DNA from 3 places in the Blautia sp. MSK.20.85 genome. Region 1 is predicted to be linked to each of the others. Evidence: riboswitches for the same ligand, from Rfam matches in the RefSeq annotation. Region 1 holds a riboswitch; each other region holds the start of a gene.

Region 1 (11,148 bases):
GGATCGGGCATGGAGTGCGTATCGCAGGAAATGAAGAGGTGATCCAACTTGTAAAAAACAGCGGGATTTTTCTGGAAATGTGTCCCACAAGCAACCGGCAGACCAGGGCAGTGGAAGATATGTTTTCCTATCCGTTGAAAAATTTTCTGGAACAGGGACTTAAGGTAACACTAAATACAGATGATCCTGCCATTGAAAGAACAACCCTTTCCCATGAGTTTCAGTATATGGATTCCCTGTTAAACCTTACAGAGGAACAGAAAAAACAGTTGCTCCTGAATTCCGTGGAAGCAGCATTTACTTCCGGTAAACGAAAAAGGGAGCTGAAAGAACAGTTTCTCTTTTAAAACGGATAAAAACCTTACGCAGAAGAAAGGACGATCATGGACACCAATTTTGAGCATTATAAAGTATTTTATTACGTAGCCAAATATGGAAATCTCACAAAAGCGGCAGCAGTTTTAAAAACCAGTCAGCCTGCGGTTACAAGAACGATCCACAACCTTGAAAACATCCTGGGCTGCAGATTATTCATACGCAGCAAAAGCGGAATGAAGCTGACACCGAAATATTTTTTATGAATATATAGCTGCCGGATGTGCTCAGTTTTTTAAGGGAGAAAACAATCTCAGTAACCTGATCAGCCTGGAAAACGGAACCATCTATATCAGTGCAACTGAAACGGCTCTTCACTGTTATCTGTTTGAGGCGGTCCGGGATTTCAATATCCTGTACCCGAACGTACATTTTAAAATTCTGAATAACAGTACGACAGATCCGTGGAATGCAAAGATCACAGGTTTGTCTTTTGTGAAGATTGCATCGTACTCTGATTGAAAAAACCGCGCATGGAATTACAGCTCGATACGAAAGTATCATTGGTTTTGGAGAATGTAGCTTTGTCACAGAACAGGAAGAGATCATTCATGGAATGAAATTGATCACAGAGCATTATGGATATGATGAATATCCTATTGAACGTTGTGCAGGATTGAGTCATTTATTTGTGGGGAAAATTGTGCTTAATGAAATTTACGGAAAGAAAAATCTTCCAGGTTCATGAACTCCTGCGGATAACCTCTTTTCAAAATAGCAGAAATATTGTATTATGGTAACAATTCGGGTTTTTATCCGATATTATCGTATGATAAAAAATTCTGTTACGAGGAGGATTTATGTTCGAAACGATCATTGACGCAATCAACACGTTTCTCTACAGCAAATTACTGATTGTAATATTGATTGGTTCCGGCATCTACTTTACTGTCCGGACCAGATTTCCACAGGTACGTTTATTCAAAAACGCCTGCAGCGCTGTAATGGAGAAACCAGAGGGAGACGAAAGTGTATCATCCTTTCAGGCACTGATGGTCTCCACGGCATCTCGTGTAGGGACAGGCAACATTGTAGGAGTATCTTCTGCCATCTGTATCGGTGGTGTGGGCTCCGTATTCTGGATGTGGATCATTGCCATTCTTGGAAGCGCATCAGCTCTGGCAGAGAGCACACTGGCGCAGATATATAAGAAAAAAGGAAAAGACGGCCAGTGCTACGGCGGCCCGGCGTATTACATAGAGGCGGCATTGCACAGCAGAGGACTGGCAGTGGTTTTCTGTATAGCCATGATCCTGACTTACGCGTTTGGATTTAATATGCTGGCCTCCTATAATCTGCAGTCTACATTTTCCGGTCAGCCATTTTATAATGCAGAGATCACGCCATGGATCATTGGAGGAATTCTGGCGCTGGTAACGGGATGGTGTCTGCTGGGTGGCGGTAACAGAATTGTGAAAGTAACTTCTACTTTAGTGCCATTTATGGGCATTGTATATATTCTGATATCCCTGCTGGTAGTGGTACTAAATATCGGACAGCTTCCATCGGTACTGGCACAGATCTTTGAAGAAGCATTTGATTTTAAAGCAATTTTTGCCGGATTTGCCGGATCAGCTATGATGCAGGGAATACGAAGAGGTCTGTATTCCAATGAAGCAGGTATCGGTTCTGCCCCCAATGCGGCGGCGTCTGCAATGGTCAGTCATCCGGTTAAACAGGGACTGGTACAGATGCTGTCTGTGTTTATTGATACATTATTATTGTGCACTGCAACTGCCATGATGTGTCTGGTATCTGGTGTGACACCGGCAAAAGAGCTTCAGGGAGCACCGTGGGTGCAGGCAGCACTTCACAAGACTCTTGGTTCTTTTGGACCATATTTTATTATGATCGCAATGGTATTATTTGCTTTCACTACATTGCTGGGAAATTGCTTCTATTGTGATAATCTGCTGACTTATATCCTTAAAAAGCAGCCGGGTAAGAAATTCATGACGGGATTTCGCCTTGTATCAGCACTGGTGGTGTTTTTGGGAGCGGGAATGGAGATGACATTACTGTGGCACATCTCTGATGTACTGATGGGAGTAATGGCACTGATCAACATTCCGGTGATCCTGCTATTGTCCAACACCGTATTGAAAGCATTAAAGGATTACGAAGGACAGATCCGGCAGAAAAAAAATCCTGTATTCTTCAGTAAAAATATTGATCTGAAGCAAAAAACAGATTACTGGAATTAAAGCACCTGTGAATAGCAGTAAAATGTAATATAACAGTAAAAATAGCAGATAACATACCACTATATTATATGCGGAGAATACCTTGCTGTGTTCTCCGTTTTTTCACATAATTAAAGATAACTATTTCACATAAATTATACTTGAGGTAACACTACTGAAATAAGGAGTGGAAAACTATGATCTATACATGCAAATATAAATCACCGTTAGGAGAAATTTTACTGGCAGCAGATGAAATTGGACTTACAGGCTTATGGTTTGAAGGACAGAAATACTTTGCGAATACACTTCCGGACGAGAGGATTTCACAGGAAACGGAGATTCTTTCAGAAGCAAAAAAATGGCTGGATATCTATTTCTCCGGTGAAAAGCCAACATTTACACCTCCTCTTCATCCTGCGGGATCAACATTCAGACAAGCTGTGTGGCAGATTTTATCAGAGATTCCTTACGGACAAACGATCACATATGGAGAAATTGCCAGTAAAATAGCTGAAAGAGAAAATATTTCCCATATGTCCGCCCAGGCTGTTGGTGGTGCAGTTGGACATAATGAAATTTCTATTATCATTCCATGCCATCGTGTAGTAGGCACAAATGGCAGTCTCACAGGATATGCAGGAGGAATTGATAGAAAAATTTCACTGCTTAAGCTGGAACATGCAGATATGAGCCGTTTCTTTGTACCAAAGAAAGGCACTGCACTGTAACATATACTTGAAAAATCTGCATAAAAAATAGAAAAGTGATGTCATATGGGAAGATAAAACTATATGGTATCGCTTTTTTTATGTTATACTGTTTTTATTAAAAATAATATCTATCGAATAAATTGACAGCAAAGGAGCAAGCATGAAGGGGAACATCATTTACAAAAAAACAATCCCTGCCAGATCTCCGGAATATGCAGAGTTTCCCAAAAGCCTGCATCCGGATATCCAGGATTTTCTGTCCGGCCAGAATATAAAGTCTCTCTATACCCACCAGGCAGAAGCTTTTTCCCATGCTATGGCTGGAGAAAATATCGTGATCACCACACCTACCGCCAGTGGTAAATCCCTGTGCTTTTATCTGCCGGTGGTTCAGGAAATCCTGAAAGATCCTGTGACCCGTGCGATCTTTATTTATCCCACGAAGGCCCTGGCAGCTGATCAGTACCGTGCGCTGATCCCCTGGATGGAAGCACTTGGGGAACATCGTTTATCTGTCGGCGTATATGACGGAGATACACCGCCTGCTGAGCGAAAAAGGATCCGGGAACGTGCCAATATCATCCTTACCAATCCGGATATGTTAAACGGCTCCATGCTTCCAAATCACAGCAAATATGGATTCGACTTTATTTTTTCCAATCTGAAATACATTATTCTGGATGAACTGCATGTATACAGAGGAGCTTTTGGTTCTCATCTGGCCAATGTATTTCGCCGTTTATCCAGGATCTGCAGATATTACCACTCAGATCCTCAGTTTTTATGCAGTTCCGCCACCATTGCCAATCCCCTGGAACTTGCGGAAAAGATCTGCGGAAGATCTTTTATCAATATCGCCAGAAGCGGTGCAGGAATATCAGAGCGGATCTATTGCCTGGTCCAGCCAGAAGAGAAACTGAATAAAGATGGCATCCCCTACGGAAAAGAATCTGTTATAAATGTTGCAGCGGACCTTCTTCCTCAGCTGATGGAACGAAGGGAGAGCTTTCTGGCATTTGCCAGATCCAGAAAAAATGTGGAGATCCTGGTGAAAGAAACCAGAGACCATCTGGATGCGGCAGGGTTCTTAGGGACAGCCAGAAAAGAAGAAATCTCCGGGTACCGTGGCGGTTACACTCCTCTGGAGAGAAAAAGCATCGAACAGCGTATGATCTCAGGGGATCTTCTTGGCCTTGTATCCACCAATGCATTAGAACTGGGAATCGATATCGGAAAGATCAGTACAACGGTACTGGCCGGTTATCCGGGAACAAGAGCATCTTTCTGGCAGCAGACAGGCCGTGCAGGACGAGGAAGTGGAAAATGCACCAATTATCTGATTCTTGCCAACCTTCCCATGGATCAGTATATCGCTCTGGAACCGGAATGGCTTTTTGAACACAGCAGTGAAAATGCCATCGTTGATCCAGACAATCTTCTGATCCAGCTTGCACATATCCGGGCTGCGGCAGCGGAACTTCCGTTAACCCTGGATGATGGTGCATTATTCCCGGATCTTGGGGAGACGATCCCTGTACTTATGAAAGTAGATGAAGTCCGGAATATGGGAGGCCGCTTCGCCTGGTCAGGAGGACTTTATCCTGCAGGAGAATTTTCCCTCCGGAATATTGATCAGAACAAGTATCAGCTCATTAACAAGGAAACCGGAAAAAATATCACGGAGATGGATGAGGAACAGGCTTTTCATGAGATCCATGAAGGTGCCGTTTACATGCACGACGGAGATTTTTACCAGGTTGTGAAAATGAACCTGGAAAGCAAGATCGTGGAAGCTGTGCCATTTCATGGAAACTATTACACAGTACCTGGAAGCGAGACCAATATCCGTATCATACACAGACATAAAAAGCAGCAGTGGGAGAGAAGTGAACTTTCTTTTGGAGATGTAAATATTGCAGATTTTGTATACATGTATAAAAAAATGCAGTTCCATAATCATCAGAACCTGGGTTTTGAACAGCTCACGAAACCACTTTCCAAGAATTACGACACAGAAGCTACCTGGCTCAGACTTCCTGAAAATGTGGTCAGACAGTACCGCAATCTCTTACAGCCGGACAGAAACGGTTATTATGTAAGAAATAACCACTTTGAAGGTCTGATGTTTGCGTTGAAAAATGCAGCTCTGATGGTGACAATGACAGAAGGTTCCGATCTTGGGGTGGCAATGTCCACCAATGCACTGGAACTTTCCGGAAGCACTTCTGAGGAGGTTTCTCTCTATTTTTACGACCGTTATGTAGGAGGCCTTGGATTTGCAGAAAAGATCTATGATCTGATCCCCAAAGTGACAGAACAGGCTATCCGAATGGTTTCCGGCTGCAGGTGCAAAAACGGCTGTGCAGTCTGTATTGGAAATGACAGGCTTGACCGGAACGTGATCCTGTGGGGGCTGAAAAATTTATCTGAAGAATCGGAACTGACCGTGCAGAAAACGAGGAATATTTCTTATCCGGATGAAAAGAATACAGAATGGAATCGATCAGGACAACGGGAATTCACATTATCTGATCTGCAGGAGAAGTGGGTTTTATTCTGCAATCGGGTCAAAGAAAATAATAATACATTTGCAGGATTTTTCTCAATGGTATCCGGACTGGAAGTCAAAGACTCCTCTCTGATCCTCTATCTGAGAGATCCGTTTTATGCAGAATGGGCCAATATGCAGGAGAACCGAACAGGAATCTCCAATGTGCTCAGTACTTACGTCTTTCTTCCGGTTGATTTCCGCTTTGCGATCCTTACAGATACAGAGAAACCGGAAGATATGCTAAAACGTGAAAAAATGATGCGCAGATATCACACTCTGAAAAAGGATGAAACATATGGAACTGAATGATTATCAGAAAACAGCGGTTCTGGATGAACATAATGCCTGCCTGGTCCGCGCAAACGTAGGAAGCGGAAAAACAACGGTTCTTATCGAAAAGATCCGTTATCTTCACCAGCAGAAAAAAATCCCCCTGGAAAATATGATCGTTCTGACCTTTACAAATAAAGCAGCAGGCGAGATCAAAAACAGGCTGAAGATCCAAAATATAGAAGAAAACCCCTCGTCTCTTTTCTATGGAACATTCCACGGCATTGCCCTGAAGCTCCTTCAGGAAGTGCTTCCATTAGAAGAACTTGGCTACACAAAAGATTTCCAGGTCTGTCTGCCTGAAGAAGAACTGGAACTTGCCAATCAGCTGATCCACCAGCATACTCTCAGGATCAAATATAAAAACCGTCTTCGAAAAAGACTGGATCATAAATACAGGTCAGCCACATCCAGACAGCCCGGATACCAGGACGATTTTCCGAAACTTGTAACTCTCCTTACAGAAAAAAAACGGAAACAGAACAAAATGAGCTACGAAGACCTGTTGCAGTGTGCCACGAAACTTCTGAAAGATCATCCACAGCAACTTTTGCAGCTGAAATGGATCATCATTGATGAAGTGCAGGACTGCGATGAACTTCAGTTTGAACTGATTCGTCAATTAAAAAGACCGGAAGTCGGGCTTTTTGCAGTGGGCGATCCCAATCAGGTGATCTACAGCTGGCGTGGAAGTATGTTCAATATTTTTTATAAATTCCGTGAATTGTATCACGCAGAAGAACTATCCCTTCCTGTAAATTACCGTTCTTCCCAGACGATCCTGGCAGTTTCCAGAAGATTTCAGGAATCCGGGGATTCTCTTACCGGCGTACAGGAAGAAGGAGAAAAAATCTCTGTCAAAAATCATTACGATCCTTTTCAGGAAGCAGAATATCTGGCAGAAAAGATCCTTGCTCTTCATGAAAGAGGCGTTCCACTTGAGGAGGTCGCAGTGTTTTACAGGCTTCAGAGCCAGTCAGAGATCCTTTCAAAAGTTCTGGAAAAACATCAGATCCCATATGAAATCTCTCAGAAGAAAATCATTCAGGATATTCCGGTTCTTGCCTGGTTTCTTCATATACTGCGTTTTTTAAGCAATCATGAGGATCTTACCAGCGGAACTTATGTCCTTTGCGACAAAACTTTCGGGGAAGGATGGACCTCAAAAAAAGCCCGGACAGAGATTCTGAATTTTACACAAGGGAGTGTATTTCTCTCGAAATCCTTACTTTTTCAGGCCATGTGGGAGTATCGGGACACAGGCTCCGGCTACATAAATCTGTGGGAACAGCTTTCTCTGGAAAAATATCTCCGACCGTCTTCCAGCGACTATAAAGAAAACAGGAGGCAAATCCTTTCCCTGTTAAAGAAAATGGAATCCTATCACAGTATCAGGGATTTTCTTAATGATCTTGTACTGAATGGCATGGAACCGGAAAAAGATGCGGTTTCCGGAGAATCTGTAAAACTGATGACGCTCCATGCCTCCAAAGGGCTGGAATTCGATTACGTATTTATCATTGGTGTAAATGATGGGCTGATTCCCTTAAATAGCCGTGATGCTTCTACAGAAGAGGAAGAGAGGAGACTGTTTTATGTGGGAATGACAAGAGCAAGGAAATTCCTGGAATTATCTTTTTACATCAATCCCGGAACTGCGCGGGTATTTCCAGGTCCAGGTCGCTACCTTTCCAGTCTTCCGGAGAAATATCTTGCCCATCCGGCAGATGCCACAAGAGATACAAAAGAAGCTGCCCGGCACCTTCAGGACCTGAAAAAGATGATCCTGGAAGAAAAACTCCGAAAATTGGAAACACCGAAAGAATATGCCAGATCCCAGGAACAGGAAACTTCTTTATCCCCAGATGAAAAGACAGCATTGCCGGAAAACATCCCACCAGAAACACCAAAACAACTTGTAGAACATCCCAAATACGGCCGCGGGTCCATTATCTCCGAAACCGAAGATACCATTGTGATACAATTTGATGATTACGGCGAAAAAGAAATGCTAAAAGCCTTTTCACAGTTGAAAAAAATTCCAAACAATAATTGACAAATTTTCCGTATAAATATACACTAAAATTGTTAAAAAAACAAACACGGGCAAAGCAGCCGAAAGACTGTGGTGCAAAGCTATAGGGCCTGTAAAATGGCAGCCAGTTGCATAATTCAAAAGCACTATAGTTCTCTCTGTCTGAACATGGTGCTTTTTTTATTTTACCCCGTGGAGAGGAAATGGTGATGCAGATGGTGCACTTCTGATGCCCTATACGGCTCAGAAGCTGGCATGAACGGATATATACCAAAACCGGTAAGTATCAAGGATATCACAAGGACATTAAACGGAAATATCGTGTAAAAAACAACGAAGAACTGGATGGCGCAATTTACGAAATGCTGCAACTGCTTGGAAAATGCAGTGGTGCCGATCGAGTATATATTTTTGTTAAAAAAGAAAAGAACCGAAAAGAATACTTCTGTCTTCAGTATGAATGGAAAAATGAGGACGACATATTAGAAAAAGAACAGTTATTTTCAGAAATCACGGTAGAGGATATTCCGCATTGGACAGACGAACTGAAAAAAGGATTGACGATCCAGGTTACAGATTGTGAAGAACTTTCTCCTATGGAACAGGAATACAACCTGATGAAGAAACATCACGCATATTCCCGCGTCCTCGCACCTATTTTCAGCAGAGACCATTTAAGCGGATTTATCGGAATGGATCATTTTTATAAAGGAATCTCAGAACTGTTTATTCATCAGCTTGCGTTCGTAGGTGCTCATCTGAATACAGCCAGGGAAAATCTCCGCATGTTTACGCTTCTGGGAAAAAATCTTGAAAGCATGGAAAAAGAACGTCAGATCCTGAATGTTCTCTGTGAGGACTGTACTTCTGTATATAAAGTCAATCTTCTGGATGATACTGCCGAAGTTGTAAAACTGGAACAGGGTGCCAACGCTCCGAAGATTCTGAAAAGCAGAGAAAAAATCATACTTTGTTACTCAAAAGAACTGAAATACTATTATGATCATTTTGTCATAAAAGAATCCGCGCCGGATTTTTTGGAGACATTTGACTGTCAGAATCTGATAGGCGAGCTTAAAACCAGGGATAAGATCAGCCGCAGATATCAGTCCCGGGAAAATGCCAACAGGCATCAGTATTTTGAAAGCAGAGCCACCAGACTTCCTTCTTCAACGGATTTTCCGGTTCTGATCGCTTTTCGTCATGTAGATGAGATCATAAAGGAGGAGCGAAATCATCAGAGAGAGCTGGAAGATTCTCTGGCAGAAGTGAAAATGAACAATGAGATCATATCCGCCATCAGTAAGATCTACTACATGATCTACCGGATCGACCTTCAGGATTTTTATTATGAGGAGATTACCGGCGGCAGTGAAAATCACCGTTTTACAGGAATGAAGGGAACCGCAGCTGCCCATATCACCAGTGATAGCAGCGAAAAAGTCGCGTCCAAATACAGGGCCATGGTAAAACAGTTTTATGACCTCTCCACTCTGAAAAAACGTCTGGAAAAAGAGGAGTCCATTGCAGTTGACTACCTTGCCACAGATAACAACTGGCATCTGGCCAGGTTTATTGTCCAGTCAAGAGCGGAAGATGGAACAGCCAGACAGGTTCTGCTTGTGATCCGCGTGATCAGTGAGGAAAAAAGGCGGGAAAAATATCTCATAGATGCGGTAGAAGAGGCCAACCGTGCCAATGAGGCAAAATCAGAGTTCCTTTCCAGAATGTCCCATGACATCCGGACTCCTATGAATGCCATTATGGGATTTACCAGAGTTGCAAGAAACCATCTCCATGAACCGGACAAAATACTGGACTGTCTGGATAAGATCAACTTAAGTGGAAGTAATCTGCAGCAGCTGATCAATGATGTCCTGGATATCTCCAGGATCGAAAGTGGGGAATTTCGCATTGATTCTGAGCCAGTAAAACTGTCTGAATTATGTGAACTTTACGAACAGAATATCCGTGGAACAGCAGAAGATAAGAACCAGAAATTTATCTGTAACCGACATGACATTATTTATGATACCGTGCTGTCTGACCGTCTGCGGATCGGTCAGATTTACATGAACCTGTTATCCAATGCAGTGAAGTATACTCCTGAGGGAGGAATGGTTGAACTGGAAGTTTATGAGGAACCATTTCCGGATAAAGATAAGATCCGCCTGGTTTCCATTGTCCGGGATAACGGGATTGGAATGAGCGAAAAATTCATGAAAGAAATGTATTCTCAGTTTTCCAGAGCAATTGATACAAGAGTGAATAAAGTACAGGGAAGCGGCCTGGGCCTTGCTATTGTAAAAAAGATCGTCGACCAGATGAACGGAACCATTGAAGCAACAAGCAGACTCCACGAGGGAACCACTTTCCGTGTGACTCTGGATGTACCTTTTATCAGGGAGCAGGAAGTATCAGAGACAACCGCGGAAATTCCGTTCTTCAAACTCAGGCCATCCAGGATCATAAAAACGCTTCTGATCGCAGAAGATAATGACCTGAATTATGAGATTCTGGAAGAACAGTTGGAAATGTACGGCATTCACTGTGTCCGGGCAGTAAATGGGAAAGAATGTGTACAGCTTTTTGAAATCGATTCCTCCGGAACATACGATGCCATTCTCATGGATATGCAGATGCCTGTGATGAATGGTCTTGATGCAACCAGGGCGATCCGCCGTCTTCCATCCCCGGAATCAAAACAGATCCCGATCATCGCACTGACTGCCAACGCCTATCTGGAAGACGTCCAGAAATGCAAAGAAGCAGGAATGAACGATCACATGTCCAAACCTGTACAGATAGAACAGATCATCCGAACTGTGGAGAGATGGATGAAATAATCGATATAGCAAATTCCAAATGCGCACGACAAACGCATGAGTAAATAAATTGTGAACACACCCCTTTTCTAGTAAAATAAAAGAAAAAGGGGTGTTATTTATGCAGGAATTATTA
Region 2 (11,148 bases), on a different contig from region 1:
TTATCTGCATACTCTATTACTTTCGCTTTATTGCCTGCATCATGTCTAATCAATGACGTCATACCGATAATTGCATTCATTGGTGTACGAATATCATGTGACATATTGGACAGGAAATCTGTTTTCGCCTTATTTGCATTTTCAGCTGTCTGCAAGGCTTCCGTTGTAATGTCCTTTGCTTTTTTCAGTTTTTTATTGGACTCCTCCATTTCCTTCATTGCCTGCGTCTGAATCTCATTATTTCTTTTTTCATATTCAGCTTTTTGCTCAGCAAGACTGCGTCTGGAAATACTGCAGAATAATCCGGCAAAAAGCAAAAGTATAAAACCTGCCATGAGTAATGTTGTAAATCCTATTGTTTTCTGATAATCTTTCAGTACATTATCTACAACACTCTTTTCTACAATACAGATCAGCATGGTGTTATTATTTTCTATCGGACAGTATCCCAGATAGTAAGGTTTGTCACTTCCCAGAAGTTCTACCCCCTGTTCTCTGCCATCCAGCTTTTTTTGAAGAGAATCAGCCTCTTCCTCAGTGATAGCCTGATCTCCTTTTAAATGCTTTAACAAAAAATAGTTCCTAAAAAATTTATCTTCTTTCTGATTTGTATAAGTAATATTTCCGTCGTTATCCAGCATAAACAGATACGCATTCCCGTTATAGCTTTTCACACTTAACATGGAATCTAATTTTGAATGATCATACAAGGTTCCAATTGCCGTATAAGTTTCCCCATTAATCGTATATTCCTGACATGGAATTGCAACCAGATAACCATCTTTTTTCTTCTGGTTGTAATCAAGAGAAACCAATTTTCCAATATTATATCCGTTCCTCAAATCCAACAAAAGTTTACTTGGCATGTCAACCCGAAGTTTTGTTCCATCAGTGGTTATTGCCTTTCCATTTTCCTGGAGAAATATAAGTGTACTTTCAGATTCTTTCTGCCATGCCTCAAAGAACTTCTTGTTTCTATCCAGTTCAATAGATCTCACTTCCTCTTGAATAAGAGAATCCTCAAGCAAATGCAGCTGGCTGTAGTATCCATTCACCTGCAGATCATAGGTCTGCTGTATCTGTTCAACAACAGCTCCCATACTGCTTTTCCCGTTTTCCGCGATATAGCTGTTCATCCTGTTCAAAAGGAGCTTTACAAAAATTAAGCTTAAAAGTATAAGAATTAAAAAAAACAATGGTACTATGATCTTTTTTCTTTTTGTTATCACTTGTTCTTTTCCCACTTTTATTTTTCAACCTCTATATAATCTTCCGGTGCTGACGGTTGCTGTCCGTTTGCCATTGCTGCAGTCCATGCACTTGATAATGTTGTGTCCTTAAGCTGCCTGATCTCACATTCCGGATTTATTTTTTTCAAAACAGACATTGTGGTGTCTGTAAGAAGAATAGAGTACTCCTTGTCTTTGTCTGTTTTTTTCTTATTTACTTCTATGTCCTGTAATGAGAATCCGTTTTCCTCCTGACTGACGATTATTTTCATACCGGATGCAATTGGTAATTCATATTTATTGGTTACATGAAATTTCTCATCAGAATCAGCAAGATATTTCTCCGCAAGTTCATAAACCTCTTTGCCATTGATTTTTGCCAGATATAATGGTGCATCTGAACTTTTTGCTGTCATCAAAGCAACCCGGCTGCCGGTGCACTCCCCTTTGTAAATGGAAGAAGTAAAATAATAATATGGTACCAAAGCCAGCTGAGCATCATTTTCTTCTCTGATCGTAGTTAAAATAGAAGATGCCGCATCACGACCGTTTTTATCATTTAGTGAAATAGAATATTCATTTTTAAAATTTACTGTGTTTTTTTCTTTTGAATCCTTACTGTTCATTGTGCTGCGAAAAGCATCATACGCCTGTGTTTCATCCATTTCCCCTGACAATAATCCGTGAACAGCCTTAAGGCTGGCATCAAATGATTTTTGAGCAGAATATCGGATATAAACAGAATTATTATTAATTTCATCTTCAAGGCCAGGTACATCTTCCATCATGTTTGGAACATCTACATTTAATGAAATTACACCCTTTCCTTCTGCAATCAGCGTTTGTCCTTCTTTTGAAATCATACGATCCAGGACATCGAATGCCAGGTCCAGTTTTTCCTGATCTTTTTCCAGGTCTTTGTTGAATGCAATATTCAGAGAAGGGGTCATATTTATAAAAGCTTCATCCGAAATCTGTGAAAAAAACGGTATACGGGTTAATTCTGCATCCATCTGTTCCTGATATTCCTGCATAAGTGCCGGATAACCATGAAACATTGCTGCTTTTCCCTCAAGGAACATCTGCGCTGCAGTATTAATATCGACGCTAATATCATCACTTGTAAAATGTGAGTCCTTCAAAAATGTATTGGTTTCTGAAAAAATACGTTTCCATAACGCATCATCAAACGCAATATCCCCTGATGCACTTTCAGCTGAGCTTCTCCATTCGATTCCATCCAGACTCATGAATTCACCGATTGCACCTGTCTGGATCACCTCATGAGCAGACCAGTCTTCTGCAAGATCCAGGGAATAAGGTTTTATACCATTATCATAAAACTGCTGGCACGCCTGTGCATATTCCTTATAATTTTCCGGTATCTTGATCCCGAACTGCTCAAACAATGTCTTGTTGGCAATAATCGTCTGCGGCATACCGCAGATAGGAAGCCACTGAATCTCATCTTTTGAGTTTTTATAATATTGCAATGCATAGGAGTAATACCTGGAAACCACATCATAAGAAGCAAAATCCATAAGATACGGCTCCAGATTCTGTGCATCTGTTCCTGAGAATCGACGTACAGTTATGATATCCGGCAGTTCACCATGTTCTTCAAAATAGCTGTATAAATCGGTATCATTGTTGCCGGTAATAAACTCAATATCCTGATCCGGAAACTGCTCATAGATATAGGGTACAATATTTTTCATTAAACGATTTTCCCACAGATACACAGTAAGGTGATCATCATTTTCAGATACTGCTTTTTCAGATTGTCCACAGCCAGACAAAACAGTAGTTGCCACAAGCACCCCTGACAATAAAGCTATCAGATAATGTTTTGCCTTTTTCATACTCGTATTTTCCTCATTCTTTCCTGCTAAAATCATTAATTCAATAATCGGGAATCAATTACAGCCAGCTTTCCAGGACATCATTCAGCTTATTCATATCCAGCGGTTTTGCGATATGTCCATTCATGCCTGTGTTTTTTGCCAGCTGTACATCTTCTGCAAAAGCATTGGCAGTCATGGCAACGATCGGCAGTTTTCCCTGTTCACCCGGAAGGCTCCTGATCGCTGCGGTTGCCTCATAGCCATTCATGACAGGCATTTGGATATCCATAAAAACAAGATCATACAAGCCTTTCGGAGAAACTTCCACTTTTTCAACTGCAGCTTTTCCATTTTCTGCTGTTTCCACTTCTGCCCCTGTCATCTGTAAAATTTCAACAGCAATTTCTCTGTTTAACTCATTATCATCAACCACCAGAATTCTTTTTCCTGTATAATCTGCTTCTGACAGCTTCTGCAGATAATTTCTTGCTGCTTTTTCTTTTCTGTCCGAAGTAAACTGCCGCAATGTTGCCGTCAGCCTGGAACGGAACAGCGGTTTTGCAATAAAAGCATCTACACCTGCAGCCTTTGCTTCTTCTTCAATCTCGCTGAATTCATAAGATGTCAGTACAATGATGGTAATCTCTTTACCTATACGCTTCCGGATCTGTCTGGCAGTTTCTATTCCATCCATATCCGGCATCTTCCAGTCCAGAATAACAGCAAAATAATCGCACTTCAACTCGTGGTGTGCATAACAACGCTCAACGGCTTCTCTGCCGGAGAGAACCCATTCACCTGTAATACCGATTTCTTTCAGTGTGGCAACTGTACTTTCACAGCATGTCTTATCATCATCCACAACCAGAACAGGAAGATTCATCAGATTTTTGTCCTGTGCTTTTTCTTTTTCCTGAAGCTCCAGGTAAATCGTTACCGTAATTCTGGTTCCCTTATGTAAGGTGCTCTCCACTTTAATATTACCATTCATCAGATTAACAATATTTCTGCTGATCGCCATTCCCAGACCAGTTCCCTGAACTCTGGTTGTCCGGTGATCATCTGCGCGACTGAAAGGATCAAACATGATTTTCTGGAATTCCGGTGACATACCGATTCCATTATCCTCAATCGTAAATTCATAGCATCCAAGCTCTGAAAATCCATTTGGCTTTTCCTCTATGGAAAAAATAATATTCCCACCATCCGGTGTATACTTGATCGCATTACTCATCAGATTCACAAACACCTGCTGAATCCTCAGACTATCACCGCAGACATCCTCATGTTCAATGTGATTAATATGTATATCAAAATTATGTTTATGTTCATCAATCACCGGTTTTGTGAGTGTTATAAGATTATCCACCAGATCTGGCAGATTGAAATCCTCCTGTGCCAGCGTCATTTTTCCACTTTCAATACGTGCCATATCCAGCACTTCATTAATCAGCCCCAGCAGATGACGGCTTGATTTTGTAATTTTGCTGAGACATTCAATGACTCTGTCCTGACTCTCAATATTTGCTCCTGCGATCGCTGTCAGACCGACAATAGCGTTCATCGGTGTCCTGATATCATGGGACATATTGGAAAGGAATTCTGTTTTCGCACGATTAGCATTTTCTGCAGAACAGTAAGCCTCTTTCAGTGCCTGACGGGATTCAATCTCTGCTTTTTTCTCCTGTGTCACATCCATGGATGCCAGCAATACTTTTACCAGTTTTCCATCCTCCCATTCCAGGGGTATGTAAGAAGCGATCTTATAAGTCTTTTCATCCTGGCTGCAATACTCAAACTTATAAATATCATTTTCACTTTTCAGTTTTTTCCGAATATTATCCGGGGCTATCAGGATATCTATAGCTTCCAATGGTTCCAGTGTCTTATATTTTTCAAGAACCTGCATCTGAAAATCATGATAAAATCCCAGAGGTTTATATATCATCTGTCCATTCAGATTGTAGAATTCATACCTGTCATTTTCCAGATCACAGACAACAAAACGGTCAACCAGACGCACAATACTCTGGATCAGCTGCTCCATGGAAGCATTATCCGCTGCCATCTGCAGATGCCGTGCACTCTCCACCTTTGTCTCTGTGATATCCCGCAGAAAGATCATGGCATATTCTGAATCCTCTATCTCGCCGCGTATGATCACATTACGGACCCATCGTTCTTCTCCATTCAGAGTGATACGGCACTCCAAAGCCAATTCGGTTTCCAGACCCTTCAGCCTTTCTGCAATATAACCACGGTCGTAAAAAGAGGATACCGCCTTCTTATCTTTCTCCACAACATAGGAATCCACAAAATGCCGAATCAGTTCATCCCATGTATGACTCTGTTCAAAGACGGTCATCAGGGACGGCTCAACCTTAAAGGTATCAAAAGTATTCGCTTCCAGATTCACATAATACTCGCACAGATCTGCTTTTGTAAAAGCTCGGTGGAAAGCAGCAGATTTTTGTGCCTGCATGATTTCTTTTTTCTCCCCATCAATGTTAATAAAAATCCCGGCAATCCTGCTGGCAGAACCATCCAGACGGCGTATTACTTCTGCCGATGCCCGAAACCACTGGTATTGATTATCCTTCATTCTCATACGATACTCTACCTGGTATTTTATCTGGTTCGTCTTATCCTTAATTGCCGCCTGAAGCTGCACCATTACTCTTTCTTTATCCTGTGGATGCAGAAGATCTGACCAGGATTCCAGTTTATTCGGAAAGTCCAGAGTGTCATGATAGCCAAGCATTTTTCGGAATTCATGACTCCAGTTTGCATTCACAATCTCACTGTTTTCGTCACAGTCAAAATACCAGAAGCCGGAACAGATAGCCTCATTGAGCAGTGCCAGATTTACATGATCCCAGTTGACCTGTACAGACATAACCCAGATCTGTCTGCCCGCCTCATCTGTCGCATCTTCTTTATAAAGCCGTACATTATTCACTGTACCGTCTGCTGTAAGGATCTGTGATTCCCCTGCTCCGTGAAGCTGCAAAAAACGATCTCGATCCAGTATATCTTCCTCGCCATAAAAGAAATTTTTCAATGAGCCGTTTGTCTGCTTCATAAAAGAGTCGAATGTATATCCTGTACTATGTAACAGCAGATTGCTCACAGATAAAACAGACAGGTTTTGGTCATAATATCCTGTCATTATGCCTACCCCGCCATTATTTTCCAGTGTTTTCTGTACTGCCTGTGACATGGCCTGTGTCTGTCCCGGTACAGTCTCACCTAAGGAATATATTTTGTCCTCATAATTTTTCATTTTTTTAAAGTCCTCTCTCCGTCTTATGCCTTCTTCATCCTGCTTTTATCTGTATACAGAAAACCTGTCCCTGCTAGTTTTGTTACCCATTTTTGCATACAAAAAGGACACTTGCCAAAATCTGCCAGTGTCCCTATTATATTTTTTTAAATCACACATCTATATAGTATAAAAGGTATCGGAATCTCTTCTGTTCAAACATCTTTTCCATATATTATGTTGATATGGAAACAGTGGCAACCGGCTGACATGGTCAAGCTTTCTGACTTTAGTCCCTTCTGGCTTTGCGCCCCTGCCTTTCAACAGGTTTGCCTTTAAAATAATTTTCATTTTTCCCAAAATAAAAATACCATGAAGTTTTTTACACGTCAATAATATTGGATAGAAAATCTGTATATTTTTTTATCTTGGTATAGTTGTATAAGTAGTCAATTACATTTAATACATTCCGTTCAACATTTTTTTGATATTTTTTCTTTTCCCCCCACTGTAAAACAGCCTCTGAGCGTTTCGTTATATAGAGGGATACAAATAAGAGCAAGATCCACCCATGTTTAACAGTATTGCCGTTTGGCATCCTGTTCTCCTATGGGATTTATCTTGATGGGGATCTCCCCATACCCTCTCAATAACAGACGTTTCACTTGTCTGTTGGTTCCACCTGAAAGTGTTCACAGCACTATTTCTAATATCGGAAGGGACAGCCGATATTGAAATACGTGGACTCCCGGAGGGAGGAATAGTCTCAGTGGAAGGAGGAGTATGAGAACAGAAAACAAAGATAAAGAACTGAATCACAGACATTTTATAGGATTACGTCTTACCGATGGAATTGAATCCATACACTCTATGATTACTGAAACTTTATTTCTTTTCATCAAGCAAAATAACACCTTGCGCCGGGTTTTTATCAATTGCACCAACTATCTCATGTGGAACATATGGCTCTTCAAGATATGCAAGGTCTTCGGCAGTTAATTTAATGTCAAATGCTCCGGCTGAATCATCCAGATACTGCGTTTTGGTTGCCCCAATAATAGGCGATAGAATTCCCTTTGCCCACTGCCATGCAATGGCTATCTGGGACATTTTGCAGTTATACTTTTCGGCAAGCTCCGCTACACGTTTAACTATCTGTATGATATCCATACATGGCAGATGCACCAAGTGCCCTGACCTTTCCTGCTTTTACCAGATCGTGCAGTGCCTCCATAGTTTCTTCAATTGGTGTATCATAGTCAAATCTATGGATGATATATAAATCAAGATAGTCGGTTCCAAGACGTGACAGAGTTCCATCTATTTCCCTCATGATTGCCTGTCTTGATAAACGACCTTCATTAAAATATACCTTGGATGCAATCACAACCTGATTTCTCGCTACATTTTTCTTCAATGCTTTACCTAAATATTCCTCACTTGTTCCTGCTGAATATCCATTTGCCGTATCAAAAAAGTTATATCCCAAATCAAGTGCATGCTTGATAACATTCTCACTTTCAGCTTCATCCAACGTCCAGTCATGCATGGTTCCAGCTTTCCCAAAACTCATGCAGCCCACACATAATTTTGACACTTCTATATCTGTATTTCCGAGTTTACCGTATTCCATAGTGCTCTCCTTATCTTAATCCAGCGTACTCTTTCTCCGATACCGCCTCACACCACTCATTGGAACAATCCACTCCCGGCACCTCAATTGCCAGATGGGAAAACCATTCATCCGGAGCGGCCCCATGCCAGTGCTTTACATCTACCGGAATGTTAATACAGTCACCCGGTTTCATTTCTACCGCATCCCTGCCTTCTTCCTGATAAAACCCTCGGCCGGCTACACATACTAAGATCTGCCCGCCACCGCTTTTTGCATGATGAATATGCCAATTATTCCTGCATCCGGGTTCAAATGTCACGTTGAAAATGCCAACCTGAGAAGTGGAAATCGGTGCAAGAAAACTTCTGCCAGAAAAATACTGTGCAAAACCATCATTTGGTGCACCAATTGGAAATACCATCTCTTTTGCATGCGCCCGCATCGCTTCCTCTTCGTATGGCAAATCTCCTTCGCCTGTCTCCCACACTTCCTTTGCAAGATTGAAAACAGCCCATGCTTTTGGCCATCCTGCATAAAATGCGACATGTGTGATTACTGCGGCAATCTCTTTTTGTGTTACACCATGATTTTTTGCATTTTGAAGATGATATTTTAAAGAAGAATCTGTAATTCCGGAAGCCATCAGAGCAACCACTGTGATGATACTTCTTGTTTTTACGTCAATATCCTGGTTATTCCAGTTTTCACCGAAAAGGACATCATCGTTAAAATGTGCAAACTCCGGTGCAAATTCACCAAGTACATTTCTTCCTGCTGTCTGTATTATTTTTCCCATTTTCTGTATACCTCCATAGCACTGTTATTTATAAAGATTTTACCCACTCACTGATTTCCTGTTTTGTTCCACGGTTTAACAGGCTGCCTTCTGTGATAACCGCATCCGGTGCGGATGGCTGTAATTCCTTTACAGTATTACCGAATCCACTTCCACCGGATGTTGCAAAGAGCACAATCTTTTTGCCACTGAAATCATAGGCTTCCAAAAATGTATTGACAATTGTCGGAGCTACATACCACCAGATTGGGAATCCCAGAAGGATCTCGTCATAAGAACTCATATCCATCTTTTTCTTCATAATCTCCGGTCTGTATTTCTTATCACTCATTTCCACACTACTGCGGGATTTTTTATTCATCCAGTCAAGATCAGCCTTTGTATATGGAACTTTTGGCTCAATCTCAAATAAATCCGCTTTTGCTTCCTCTGCAATCATTTCTGCTACTTTTTTTGTTGTCCCGCTTGCACTGAAAAATGCGACTAAATTTTTACTCATAATAAAAATCCCCTTTCTTTGCGAATTTTTCGTATAAAAATAGATGTATAAGATTTGAATTTCTCTTATACATCTATTTTATACCTGATATTTTTATTATGTCTAATGCTTATATTGAATTCCATTCTATGCCTGAAAAGCATTTATTTCTTCTATCATTTTACTGACCGCCAGAGAATATGGAATGTTTCGTCTCCAGGCAATCACAGTACTTGTTGTGATTTCAGGAGAAATTCTTCGCTGTACAAGAATATCCTCCCGCCAATACTTTGCAGCACCTTCGATGGATACCGGATAGCCCAGTCCATTTGCTGCCATAACTCCGGCATTCGTTCCAAGATTACTTGTAAAAGCAATCTGCAGTTTCGAAAAGTCTTTTCCAAACCAATTGGCAAGTTCACTTTGAACATTTACTCTTTCCGGCAGGATCAATGGTTTTCCAATAAGATCTTCTTTTCTTATAAACTCTTTTTCTGCCAGCGGATCATCCGGCCGCATTCCAACACACCAGTGATCGCAATCTGTGATCCGGATATAATCCAGCCCTTCGGTGTCCACCGGTTCCATGAATAATGCAATATCTACAAGTCCTTTGTTCATCATCTCATACACTGCATCTGCTGTTGCAGTATGCAATACAATCTGAACCAGCGGGTATTTTTCTTTATATGTTTTACATATCTCCGCCAATGTCTCCACCGCTGCAAATTCACCGCATCCAATGGTTATCGTGCCCTCTACAACCTCTTCTTTTCCTTTCAGTTCCTCAAGCGTTCTTTCCTCAAGATTAAGAATCTCCAGGGCACGCCTTTTTAATAAAATTCCTTCATCAGTAAGCGATATTTTCTTTCCGTTTCGAATAAATAATGTTATTCCCAGGTCCTCTTCAAATGCTGCCATTTGTCTGGAAAGCGTTGGCTGGGTGATATGCAATTGTTCTGCTGCTTTTGTAAAGCTCTGTTCTTTTGCCACCGTCAGAAAATAGCGCAATAGTCTTAATTCCATATTTTTTGTTCCCTCCAAATTCCGATTTCACGACATCATTTCTAATACAGATTTTACCGTACTTTTTAATCTCAGTCCATCCTTTATACCCAGGCGATAGAAAAACTCTTCTGTCTCTGCTCCGCTGGCAAATATTTCATCACAATACTTCGTAAGCACTTCCTCTTGTTCCGGAGACAGTGTTTCCAAAAGCTTCTGGTATTCCTTCTCTATATTTTCATTAAATGGCTGTGTATCTTGATTTGATTTCCATTCAGAATATGCTTTGCTCATACGATTGGAGATCATCTTATCAACAGACTCCTCTACGTCTTTTGACATCTTTGAAGGAGACTCTTGCTTTTGAACTTTTTCGTTCTTCGCTTTTTCAAGTGTTGACTCGTCAATATAGTGAATAATTTCTCTCAGATTTACCTTCATAGATTGCAGGTATCCTCTCATCAGCACTGCCAGTTTCTCACTTCTGACTCCAATGCCAGGACAAATGCTCCTGCAGCCAATACGCCTACTAACATGAATTCAGCGATTCCCAGGATAATATAATTCATGTACTGCGTGCGGTACCAAATGATGGTGCACACAAAGTCAGCCTCATTGATGCGCCTTCCATCGGACTTTGCTTCCGCAGTTTCCTTCACTATCCCTTCTCTGGAATCTATTTCCACAAGTCCCTTTCGGGTCATCTTTTTGACCGCATGTCTTTTCGCCTTAAATTCCTCCAATCGCTTTCACCTCCTTTCTCCCCAAATGGATAAAAAAATAAGGCCATCTATCGTGGATAACGGTAGACGACCTCAAGTTATATACTTCTTTATGATGTTATTACTTTGTATTTGTGTTTTAATGCTTTTGACAGTGCAACATTTGTAAATGGAACAATCTGATCATTTTGCAAGCG
Region 3 (11,148 bases), on a different contig from region 1:
ATAATATCCAGTTTCAGGTCTCTTCTGCAATGTCCAAACCAGGAGTCCACCTGTGCATAAGTCACATCATTTACCGTAATATACTGCGGTTTTTCTATTTCCAGTTTCAGTGTGTGCTTTTCTGCTTTTGCCATAGTATTTCCCCCTTTTTTGATCGTTATATTCTGTCTTTGAAATATCTTTTATTTTATCACAGTACCGGGAATTGTGCCTTTATTTTTTCATTCGATATTCCATTTCATTCCATTTTTCGTCACCCAGTACAGAAGCTGAGATTCCAATATATTCAAATCCCATTCTCCGGTACATCTCTACTTTTTCATCTACGCAGGTAAGAACCGCACGTTCTCTCCCTCTTTTCTGCTCACGGTCAAGATAACGCATCATCAGTTCTCTTGCAAGGCCCTGTCCACGGTATTTCGGGAGGACCTCAAGCCCCAGAAGCATATTATTTTTCCCATCAGGATCACAAAGATCTGCATTGGTAAAAAATTTATCCTGGAAAGCCTCCTCACTGGTCGTAAATCCTGTGAGATATCCTGCCAGCTTTCCGTTTTTCCGGTCAACTGCCACAAGGAACAGCTCCGGAATTTTTTCTACACGGTCTATAACATCCGCTCTGCTTATTGCCTCTGCCGGTGGAAAACAGATCTGCTCAATTTCCGCTGCCTGTTCTGCTTCCTCCCTGTGTATAGAACGGAATTCATATTTCTCTGAAAGTCTCATAATTCTTCTCCTTTGATTTTTCTCATCCATATATAGAATAACATTTTTCCGGAGAAAAACCCATCTTTTATTGTAAGCCTTATCGCAGGATCTCATCAATAGTTGAAACAGTACTGAAAGATCCTTTATTCCTGGAAATAATTTCTTTCACTTTCTGCAGTTCAAAGTAATTCACATAACAGATCAGTGTTTTATTTTCCCCCGCGATCACACCGGAAGAATTGATAATAGTACAGGTCTTATTCAGTTCTTCTTTAATATCGCAAATAATTGAATCTGGATCTTTTGTGATGATGGTCACCTGTTTCAATGCCTCAAAATGATCTGTGAAATGATCGATGATGGAAGTTGACACGATGTACACCAGAAGACTTAAAAGTGCGGAATCTCTGTCAAGAAGTACAAACACCGCCCCATATACACAGGCATTGAACGCAATTAATATGTAGGAAATACTGTAGTCTTTTCCCGAATGATTGTAGATTTTTTTTACAATGATATTGGCAAAAATCTCAGAGCCGTCAATGCAGCCACCATTTCGAAGGATCAGGGAAAGTCCCACACCAAGAATCGCCCCTCCGAAAGCCACCGCAATAAAATGTTCTGTATTTAGTTCAAAAGGGATTTTTTCAAAGTAGGAAAGACCTATTGTGTAGATCACAAAACCTACGAACGTTTTTGCAAAGAAATATTTACCGATAAGAATGATCCCGGCGATCAGAAATGGCAGAAAGACAAGCAACACACACAACGACAGATTATACCCAGTGAGTTTGCTTATGATAATGGCAATTCCGGCAGTTCCGTAATCGATGGCATCATTGGGAAGCAGGATACAGGCAACGGAAAAGCTGGCCAGTATGGCTCCGATAATGATCATCAGATACGAAAACAATGTTTTGATTTTTTTGTTCATAAAGACCTCCTTTTTGCAAGCAAAATTGTTTGTCAATAGTAACAAAAAAGCTGTTATAATAGATTTTTCTATTGTAACAGCTTTGTTTTCCCTCTTTTGGAATGGGTTTATTATATGATGTTTTCTTTTTCCTGTCAATGCTGCATTAACTCTGATATGCACCCTTCCAGTTTGCAAAAATATCTGCGGAATCCTTCAGAAAATCATAAGATATCTGGATCTTACCATCTGCAAGTATCCAGTCACTTTCCAGAATCGGCCAGGGATTGCAGCCTCCTGCAGTTTCTCCTACCTGATCCATGGTAAAAGAATTTCCACAGTTCTGGCAGACCAGTTTATCGTCTTCCTGTTTGTAATAACCATTTCCGGAATCATAACAGATCTGACAGGTATTAAAAGCGGTACGGATAGTTCCATCCGAAGTCTTTACTGCGATCACTTCCATTTCCGTGCCATCTACATTTGCAGGATAAAAGACTGCATTTTCTGTCAGTTCATCAACCGGTATGGTCAGATTCCCACCGGAACTGACGCTGATTTCCTGATTTCCATCTGCTGCGGAAGTCTCTTCTGTAGTTTCTGTTTCTGTTACATTTCCACATCCTGCAAGCGCCGTCATTGCTATAAGAAACGCCATACCTGTTATCATAATTTTTTTCATCTTTAACATTACTCCTCTGTTTTTATTTTCCTGTTACATAAATAGTCCCTGTGATCATGCCCATCCAGCAGCTATACGTATAGACGCCTTCTTTTTCCGGTATAAATTCGATGACATTTTCTCCGTTCTCGAAAGTATGATCCATTCCAAAATCCTGAAGGATCATCCTATAATTACATCCATTGATGCTGCCCTCCGGTACATTGATCTCCCACTTCACAGGTTCCCCTGCCTTCACAGTAATATCCGGATACCATCCAGAACGCAGCGTACTGGAAACATACTGCACTCCATCTTTTTCCACTGCCACATCTGTCTGATCATCATTCTGCACATTATCCGCTTCTGCTGCTACCTTTTCGCCGGACCTGCTTTCCAAACCTGACAGCACGCTTCCCTGAGACATCATGGCAAGTCCCATAACAACCACCAGGATCGCTCCTGTTTTCAGGATCTGTCTGGTAAATTTCTTTCCCAGTGCAGAAAAAATTGAGCCAAATCCAAGCATCAGAGGAACCGTTCCCATACTGAAGCAGAACATGGAAAAAGCTCCTGCTACCCAGCTTCCGGAAGCCAGTGCAACAATCTCCATAGACTGCAACGGTCCACAGGGCATGAACCCGTTACACAGTCCAACTAGAAAAGGCGTCCTTTTTTTCCATAAAGATTTCCCTCCAGGAAATGGAATGTGGATTCTCAGTTTCCGAAGCCCCGGAAAAATCCCCAGCATATTCACACCCATAACGACCATGATAATTCCGGCCAGGAGTTTCAGAGACCCCTGAAACACTGTGGAAGCCTGTAAACTGTCCCCAATTCCAGCCAGACCTCCTACGGCCCCGAGAAATCCTCCGATCACGGTATAGGAAACAACCCGTCCCATATTATAGGAAAATGTATTCCGAAACATTGACCTTGATATTTCCTCTGCGTTCGCTTCTTGCTTCTGCAAGGTCTGAGAAAGATTGATCCCGCCGCACATGGCAATGCAGTGTACAGAAGTGATCAGACCAATGACAAACAGCATTCCATATCCCATTCCTGTCTCGGCAAGAGAATCCGGCGCAAGATGGTTAAGAATTCCAAAACGCTGCAGGATCACAAATAAAAGGGCGATCGCAAAAATTTCCGCTGCTGCCTGACGAAGCTGTTTCCTGCGAAACTGTTCCGCGGGAATTACCTGATATCCCAGATCCTCGATCATTTTTACAATTTCTTTCATCCCGATTTTCTTCGAATCATAGTCAAACTCTGCCCGTGAATATTCATAGCTGACTGTAATTCCCGTGATCTCCGGTCTTAATTTCAGTACATTCCAGATCCTCGACTGACAGTTAATACAGGTCATACCATCAATATAAATAACCGTATGCTTCACTGTTTTGCATCCTTTCTCATAAAGTTTGTAAAGCGATAAAATAAAAAACTGTTACAATAGATCTTATTTCTACTGTAACAGTTTTTATATCCTACTTTTACGATAGGTTTAATTATATTATTGTATTTTTCTTCTGTCAATGGTAAAGGCCGATTTCACAGAATCTTCACCTTTTAACCAGTCAGACTTTACAGCCACTTTCTCATCACATCCCGAAGCCTTGTCATATCCAGTGGTTTGGAAATGTGTTCATTCATTCCGGCACTTCTGGCAAGCTGAACATCTTCCGCAAAGGCGTTGCCGGAAGAAATCATATCCACTGCTGTCTTTCCGTTTTCTGCTGTCACGACCTCTGCTCCGGTCATCCCTATGATTTCTTTTGCGATCTCAGAGTAGTCATACGCTGACAAAATAATAATGGTTACATCATTTCCAACTATTTTCCGGATCTGCCGGGTCGTCTCCAATCCGTCCATTCCCGGCATTTTCCAGTCAATGATAATGGCAAAATAATCGTTTTCTTTTTCATAACGCGCCGCAACAAGGTTAACTGCTTCTTCTCCGGATGTTACCCACTCCCCGTCGATTCCTATTTCTTCCAGAAGTGCCACCGTATTCTCGCAGCAATTCTGATCATCATCTACCACAAGTACCGGCAGATCGATCAGCTCATCCCAGGTACTGCTCTCCTCAAACAGTCCGGATAATGTTTCTTCCACCTTCAGAGAATTAAAGCTGTTTTCCTGAAGATCCACATAGTATTCACAGAGATTTGCCGTTGTGTATGCACGGTGAAAAGCATCTACTCTCTGCGTATACTGTCTCGCTCTCTTCTCCGCATCAATATTTATAAAAATCCCGGCCATACGAAAAGCAGTTCCGTCCGCACGACGGCTCACCTCTCCCTTATCCTTAAACCACTGATAAGTTCCATCCGCCATACGCATGCGGTATTCCACATCATATTTTTTCTCATTGGTCTTATCCTGAAAAGCTTCCTGAAAAGTCCTGGAAACCTCCTCAAGGTCCCGTGGATGAATTCCCCTTTCCCATGTTTCCAGATTGTTGGGAAAATCCAGAGTATCATGATATCCAAGCATCTTTCGAAATTCATGACTGAAGAAAACTGATTCAGGATTTCCGGACTGAGCACATTCTACAGACCAGAACCCGGAACTGAGCACCTGATTTACCAGTTCCAGATTTTCCTGCATCTCGTCAATGTGCGTGGATAATATCCATAATGCGTTTCCTTCACTGTCAATGGTATCTTTCTTATATACACGCACATTAACCGGTGCACCTTCTTTATTCAGCATCTGTGCTTCGCCTACTCCATGGATCTTTTTAAAACGTTCGATCTTTGCAAACGTACAGTTCTGCCCACAGAATACATTTTTCAGCGATCCGGAAAATTTTTCCATAAATTCTTCATAGGTATATCCAAGATTGTGAAGAAAAAATTCACTGATATAAGCAATTGTAAGATCACGGTCATAATATCCGGCCAGAACACCTACCGCCTGGTTATTTTCGATGTTTTTCCGTATGGCCGCATACGTCTCCTCACAAAGATGGGACTCTCCCACTATATATAAATTTTCTTCTTCAAATAGTGCCTTGTTTATCAACTGTTCACTCCATATTTCACCATTTGCAGCTTTTGGAAAATCCCTGTAACGCGCAGGAAACCGCAATGCATTTTATCTGTTCTTCCAACAAAAAAACAGGGTCAGGCTATAGACATGCAACTATACCATTCCCTGTTTCTATTCCCTGCAGCTGGCTGCCATTTTAAAGGCCCTTTAGCTTTGCGTCACAGCTTTTCAACTGCTTTGCCCATATATTCTCTTTCAAATCTGTACTATTATACACTCATTTATAAATGCCTGTCAACAGCTCTCTTACAGAGTTTTGCAAAACATCTGTCAGATCTGATACCAGCGGATCTCATTGGCAGAGAGATGAATTTCAAAGCTCTTTCCGTCCCCTGTATAAACAGTTGTATCCTGTGGTTCATAGGTGTTATTTACCACACAATACTTTCCGTTTTTCACATAGGCATGAACTTCCACATTATAATTAGACGAGAACCAGCGGTGAAGTTCATCCTCTGCTGCCGCAGACCAGAGCACGGATCTGTACAGAATACGACTGTTTTTAAAGCTGTAAGGCAGCCCGCTGATATAAACGCCACGACCCTTTCCGAAGGTTTTTACCGCCATCTGGACTTCCTGGTCTTTCTGGATCAGGATCTTCGTATCCGGCAGTGCAAAGATATTCTTTTTGCCCTCGCCGAAATCTACGGTTCCGTCTGTATCTTCCAGAATAAAATGATCTCTGTGTTCTTCCCAGTTGTATTTGTCTGTATTGAGATTAAATCCTCTTTCTTCCTCTACTCCCAGGATATCATCCAGCTGAAAGAATTTTCCCTGCCACTGGTGGGCTGCCGGCTCACCAACGCCGATAAAACCGCCGCCATTGTAGACAAATTTCCGCACTGCTGTAAGGATTTCCGGATTTGCCCAGTTCTCGCCGCCGGACTGTGCAGTGTCCGCATCACCTACATTGATGATCACGTCAAAATCATTAAGAAGATCTTTATTTTCACGGATATCATCGAAACTGATAAAGGAAACATCAAACGGCGCACCGCTTAATGCCTCGATGATTCCAAAATAAGAATAATTCTGTTTGTAATAGATAGCATGATGTACCATATGGTTGCCCCAGGAGCGCATTTTTCCCCAGCAGTTTAAAACTGCCACACGTTTTACGCAGTATGGCGTGGTTCCCTGGATATTGTCATAGAGCACACGAAATTCCTGGCATACTTCTTTGATATACTGTACGAAATCCGGAAATTCCAGAGCCAGCTTCAGATAGCCGCCATAGCCGATTCTCTGGATCGGGCTTCGAAGGATAGCTCTTCTTGCAGTTACCCAGTTTACTTTTGCCTCTTTTACCGGATCTCCGCCTTCATGGAAGGTATCCGGGAAAAAGTATGGAAGAAATCTTCCTTCTGTATATTTTACATGTTTGATATCGCTGAACAGACGTAAGGTTGCTCCGTTTCCAACACTTCCCACTACTGCATCCAGTCCGATGGAAGCAAACTCATCCATAAAAGGCTCCATGCCGATCCAGTGATCGCCCATGAACATCATGGCTTCTTTTCCATACTCATGGACAATATCTACCATTTCCTTTGCAAGCTTTGCCACTTCTCTTCTCTGAAAAGCCTGGAAATCTTTAAATTCCTTTGACGGGATACGGTAGGTATTATTCATATACCCCTGGTCAATGATAAACTCCGGACGGAATTTATAGCCTACTTCCCGCTCAAACTGTTCCAGAATATAAGGGCTCACTGAGGCAGAATATCCAAACCAGTCCACATATTTTTCTCTTGCTATCTCGTCAAAGATCAGCGTAAACTGATGAAAAAATGTGGTAAATCGTACCACGTTCACATAATCATGCGAATCCAGAAATCTGCGGAGACGTTCCAGGGAATGTGCCCGTGTTGCAGGCTGGCGCACATCAAAGGTGATCTGAGGCTCTACATCCTTCCAGTCATTGACAACAGCATTGTACATATGTACCGGGTCCCACATGATATATGCAAGAAAACTTACCGTATACTCATGAAACTCTTTTGCCGGACGGATCACCACATTTCCGGATTTTTCATCATAGGACCATTCTTCTGTACCGACAGCCTCTCCTGTGGTACGGTCCATAACTTCCCACCATCTTTTAATATCATCTCTGGTATTGACAGCAAGCATATCCGGATACAGATGGTCCATCAGGTGTATCTCCAGAGTATCGGAAACTGCCGTGTGAAAAGATGTCATGATATACATCTGCTGGATCTCTTCCGGATGTGCCTTCGCCCAGGCATTATCCTTTCTGGTAGTATAATAGGTAGCATATATCTTGGCCCCTGTATTTTTCAGCTCTGCCGGAAATTCTGTTCCGTCACAGTCACGGATGGCATCTGCACCCCACTCATCCAGCATTTTCAGTGTCTCCGGAATCACATCCAGATCTGTCGGGATGGTCACTCTTCCTTTTGTCTCGCTCATTATCTTTACCTCCATTGTAAAAATCCCCTGTTTTTTATTTCTGATATTTTTTTACGATTGCCTGCATCTGCTCCCATTTCTGCTCCATATCTGCCACCAGCTTAAACTGTGTACGACAGCGGTCCAGATTATGGTCTTCACGGTCGATTTTAAAATAATGATCTCCTTCCAGATAGTCAGTAAGAAAACGGATGCCACATTCATAGGTCATCACCTTGGCGCCCATAGGAAGCATCTCGATCTCCCTGGCGTTTAACTTGTCTCCACAACTTTCCAGAAAACCTTTCACGTAAATCTCGTAGAGCTCCATGTCACAGGAGACTTTACTTAAATCTTTCTCATCTTCCAGCGCAGTGCTGGCTCCGAACCGGATCGCATCACCAAAATCATTCATGGCCAGTCCTGGCATTACAGTATCCAGATCGACCACACAGATTCCCTTTCCCGTTTCCAGATCGATCATGATATTATTCAGTTTTGTATCGTTATGGGTTACCCGAAGTGGAACTTCCCCATTTTCCAGAAGTTTTCCAAATATTCCAGCCAGATCTTCATGCTGCAGTGCAAACGCAATTTCTTCTTTTACCGATGCGGCACGGTGACAGCAGTCCTTTTCCACGGCATCTTTCAGCGCCTGAAAACGCTTTTTTGTATCATGGAAATCCTTTATGGTTTCATGCAGAGTCTCTGCCGGATAATCAGCCAGCATTTCCTGAAATTTTCCAAATGCAACAGCACTTTCGTAAAAATCCTCCGGTTTTTCCACCAGATCATAGCTTACCGCATCTGTAATAAAAATATAGGCTCTCCAGCACTCTCCGTTCTCATCTGTCAGATATGCTTTTCCCTCTTTTGTGGGAATCAGATTCAGAACTTCCCGTTCCAGATCTCCACCCTTCTCAATGACCTTCTTTTTCAGATGTCCGGTGACTCCTGCGATATTTTCCATAAGCTCTTCCGGTTTCTGAAAGATCTCCCTGTTGATCTTCTGGAGGATCACCTTGATGGAGCCCATTTCTCCGATCCGGTATCTCAGCATGTAGGTTCTATTGATATGCCCGCTTCCGCAGGGGGCGCAGGAAATCAGTTCCCCGGTAAATGCAAACTGATCCGCGATTTTTTTTATCTCTTCTTTTTGTATCTTTGTCATCTTACCTTCTCTTTCCCAGACAGCAGTAAAAAGCATACCGTCCGAAAGCAGATATGCTTTATACTTTTTTGCTGTGATTATTTTTTCCCCTTTAAGATTCTTGTAGTAAGCGGGGCCATAATTTCACTGTCCGATCCATAAAGGACTTCGTAACCTTCCGGAACAGAAACTGTTTCCGTTTTCTCCCCGAAATTCTGGATAAACAGATATTCCGTATCTTCATTTTCCCTGGTTGTCACAGAAACTCCTTCCGGTATAAACGTAAGCGGCATCTCCACACCGGCTTCTTCTGCTGCTCGTCCCAGGAAGTCCTCATAAAAGGCTGCTTCCATATCGGCTGCCACATAGTAAACATGGCCTTTTCCATATTTTTTGTGAGTCAGCACCGGATAGCCCTGATAAAAATCTTTTCCGTAACGCATCAGCACTTCCGCATCGGAAACTTTTGCTAGCTCACAGAGATTTTTGCAGGTATAGCTTTCTGTAAGTTTGAGGTGATTTCCGGTTTCCGGAATACCGGTATTTTCTTCCCAGTCATAAAGCGCATCGATTTCTTCTGCACGGATGCCTGCTGTTTCCATGAGACCGTGAGGCGTTCCCCCAAGATAACATTTATCCGTCTCATCTACAAGTCCGGACCAGTAGGAAATTACCAGTGTACCTCCATTTTCAGCAAAGGTACGAAGCTTTTCGGCGTATCCGTGATAGAACATATAGGCCATCGGTACTGTTACCAGCTTATAATCAGACAGGTCATGTTCCATACTGATAATATCGGTATTATAACCTTTTCTTCGAAGTGCACGATATTGTTTCTGTACGTTTTCCTGGTAATGCATATCTTCATTTCGAGGTCCCTGGGCATCTTTCAGCGCCCAGTCATTTTCACGGTCATAAAGAACAGCCACCGGAGACTTCGTTACACTTCCCACAGTTTCCTGGATCTGTTCCAGAACTTTTCCTACCTCTGTCACTTCACGAAAAACTCTGGTATCATCACCGCCATAGTGATCGATCACCGCACCGTGGAATTTCTCGGAGGCACCCTGACTCTGGCGGAGCTGGAAATACAGGACACTGTCGGAACCATGGGCGACTGCCTGCAGGGAAGCAGCCAGATGCATTCCCGGTTTTTTCAGCTTATTGATCGGCTTCCAGTTGGTTGCAGAAGGACAGGATTCCATCAGAAGGAACGGTGCTTTTTTGATACTCCTCATAAGGTCGTGCTGCAAGGCTCCATCCACTGCTGTGGTATAGTTGTCTTTTTTATGCCAGCTTGGGTAATTATCCCAGGAAGCGATATCCATAACATCCTTAAACTTTTTATAGTCAAGTCCGTCGTAGTCGTACATCAGATTGGCGGTTGCCGGAAGATCTGACCCGCCTGCGCGGATCGCAGAAATCTCATGTTTCATGAAATCTACAGTTCTGTCTGTAACAAAACGTTTCCAGTCCAGAGTCAGTGCATGAAGCGCATTTTCTCCTTTTGGTGACGGACTTTCGATCTGGTCAAAGCTGTTGTAGGTATGGCTCCAGAAGGTTGTGCACCATCTGGAATTCAGATTCTCAATGGTTCCATATTTCTCTTTCAGCCATTCCCGGAATTTTTCCTGGCACAGAGGACAGTGACATTCCCCGCCGTATTCATTGGAAATATGCCACAGGATCACTGCCGGATGTTTTCCGAAGCGTTCGGAAAGCTTCTTATTGATATTAAAAATCTTTTCACGGTATACAGGAGAAGTATAACAGTGGTTATGTCTTCCACCGAAAAATCTTCTTGTCCGATCCGGGTCCATACGGAGAACTTCCTCGTATTTATCTGCCATCCATTTCGGTCTGGCTCCGGATGGTGTGGAAAGGATCGTATAAATGCCTTCTTTATACAGATTGTTAATTACCGCTTCCAGCCAGTCAAAGTTATATTTCCCTTCTTCCGGCTCCAGTACAGCCCAGGAAAACATCCCCATGGAAACCGTGTTGATATGTGCTTTCTTAAAATATTCGATATCTTTTTTCAGAATGTCCGGTCTGTCCAGCCACTGCTCCGGGTTGTAATCGCCACCGTGCAGGAAATGGTCATATCTGATCTGCTTTGCCATTTTTTCTTTCTCCTTATATTTTTTATTATGACACTTTATAAAAAGGATGCTGTGTGATCCACTTGAAGCATATTATACAATACACCTACAGCTTTCGACAGCATCCTTTTAAATTTGAATCTTA

The links. Region 1 has a riboswitch for cyclic di-GMP ahead of G5B12_RS03070 (hybrid sensor histidine kinase/response regulator). Riboswitches for the same ligand answer to the same signal wherever they lie in the genome.
Region 2: linked by a shared signal. The riboswitch ahead of G5B12_RS16030 (response regulator) and the one ahead of G5B12_RS03070 (hybrid sensor histidine kinase/response regulator) in region 1 are both predicted to bind cyclic di-GMP.
Region 3: linked by a shared signal. The riboswitch ahead of G5B12_RS17260 (PAS domain-containing protein) and the one ahead of G5B12_RS03070 (hybrid sensor histidine kinase/response regulator) in region 1 are both predicted to bind cyclic di-GMP.

The regions. Positions count from the first base shown of each region.
Region 1 covers NZ_JAAIUN010000003.1:168,828-179,975, forward strand. The annotation lists gene add (adenosine deaminase) at 1-347, shown strand, start outside; gene G5B12_RS17370 (helix-turn-helix domain-containing protein) at 384-581, shown strand; gene G5B12_RS18465 (hypothetical protein) at 696-797, opposite strand; gene G5B12_RS17780 (hypothetical protein) at 932-1,063, shown strand; gene G5B12_RS03050 (alanine/glycine:cation symporter family protein) at 1,176-2,579, shown strand; gene G5B12_RS03055 (methylated-DNA--[protein]-cysteine S-methyltransferase) at 2,756-3,289, shown strand; gene G5B12_RS03060 (DEAD/DEAH box helicase) at 3,432-6,131, shown strand; gene G5B12_RS03065 (ATP-dependent helicase) at 6,118-8,208, shown strand; cyclic di-GMP riboswitch class I at 8,248-8,323, shown strand; gene G5B12_RS03070 (hybrid sensor histidine kinase/response regulator) at 8,550-11,033, shown strand.
Region 2 covers NZ_JAAIUN010000045.1:1,273-12,420, forward strand. The annotation lists gene G5B12_RS16020 (ATP-binding response regulator) at 1-1,100, opposite strand, end outside; gene G5B12_RS16025 (ABC transporter substrate-binding protein) at 1,247-3,091, opposite strand; gene G5B12_RS16030 (response regulator) at 3,150-6,356, opposite strand; cyclic di-GMP riboswitch class I at 6,589-6,679, opposite strand; partial or broken gene G5B12_RS18410 (aldo/keto reductase) at 7,221-7,968, opposite strand; gene G5B12_RS16040 (carboxymuconolactone decarboxylase family protein) at 7,979-8,746, opposite strand; gene G5B12_RS16045 (flavodoxin) at 8,775-9,245, opposite strand; gene G5B12_RS16050 (LysR family transcriptional regulator) at 9,372-10,250, opposite strand; gene G5B12_RS17680 (hypothetical protein) at 10,278-10,670, opposite strand; gene G5B12_RS16060 (hypothetical protein) at 10,691-10,972, opposite strand; gene G5B12_RS16065 (HigA family addiction module antitoxin) at 11,062-11,148, opposite strand, start outside.
Region 3 covers NZ_JAAIUN010000002.1:121,268-132,415, forward strand. The annotation lists gene G5B12_RS01800 (alpha/beta hydrolase) at 1-134, opposite strand, end outside; gene G5B12_RS01805 (GNAT family N-acetyltransferase) at 214-726, opposite strand; gene G5B12_RS01810 (YitT family protein) at 806-1,642, opposite strand; gene G5B12_RS01815 (DUF2318 domain-containing protein) at 1,788-2,303, opposite strand; gene G5B12_RS01820 (urease accessory protein UreH domain-containing protein) at 2,326-3,681, opposite strand; gene G5B12_RS17260 (PAS domain-containing protein) at 3,870-5,270, opposite strand; cyclic di-GMP riboswitch class I at 5,456-5,531, opposite strand; gene gnpA (1,3-beta-galactosyl-N-acetylhexosamine phosphorylase) at 5,610-7,772, opposite strand; gene G5B12_RS01840 (phosphotransferase enzyme family protein) at 7,807-8,922, opposite strand; gene G5B12_RS01845 (beta-galactosidase) at 9,000-11,024, opposite strand; gene G5B12_RS01850 (carbohydrate ABC transporter permease) at 11,146-11,148, opposite strand, start outside.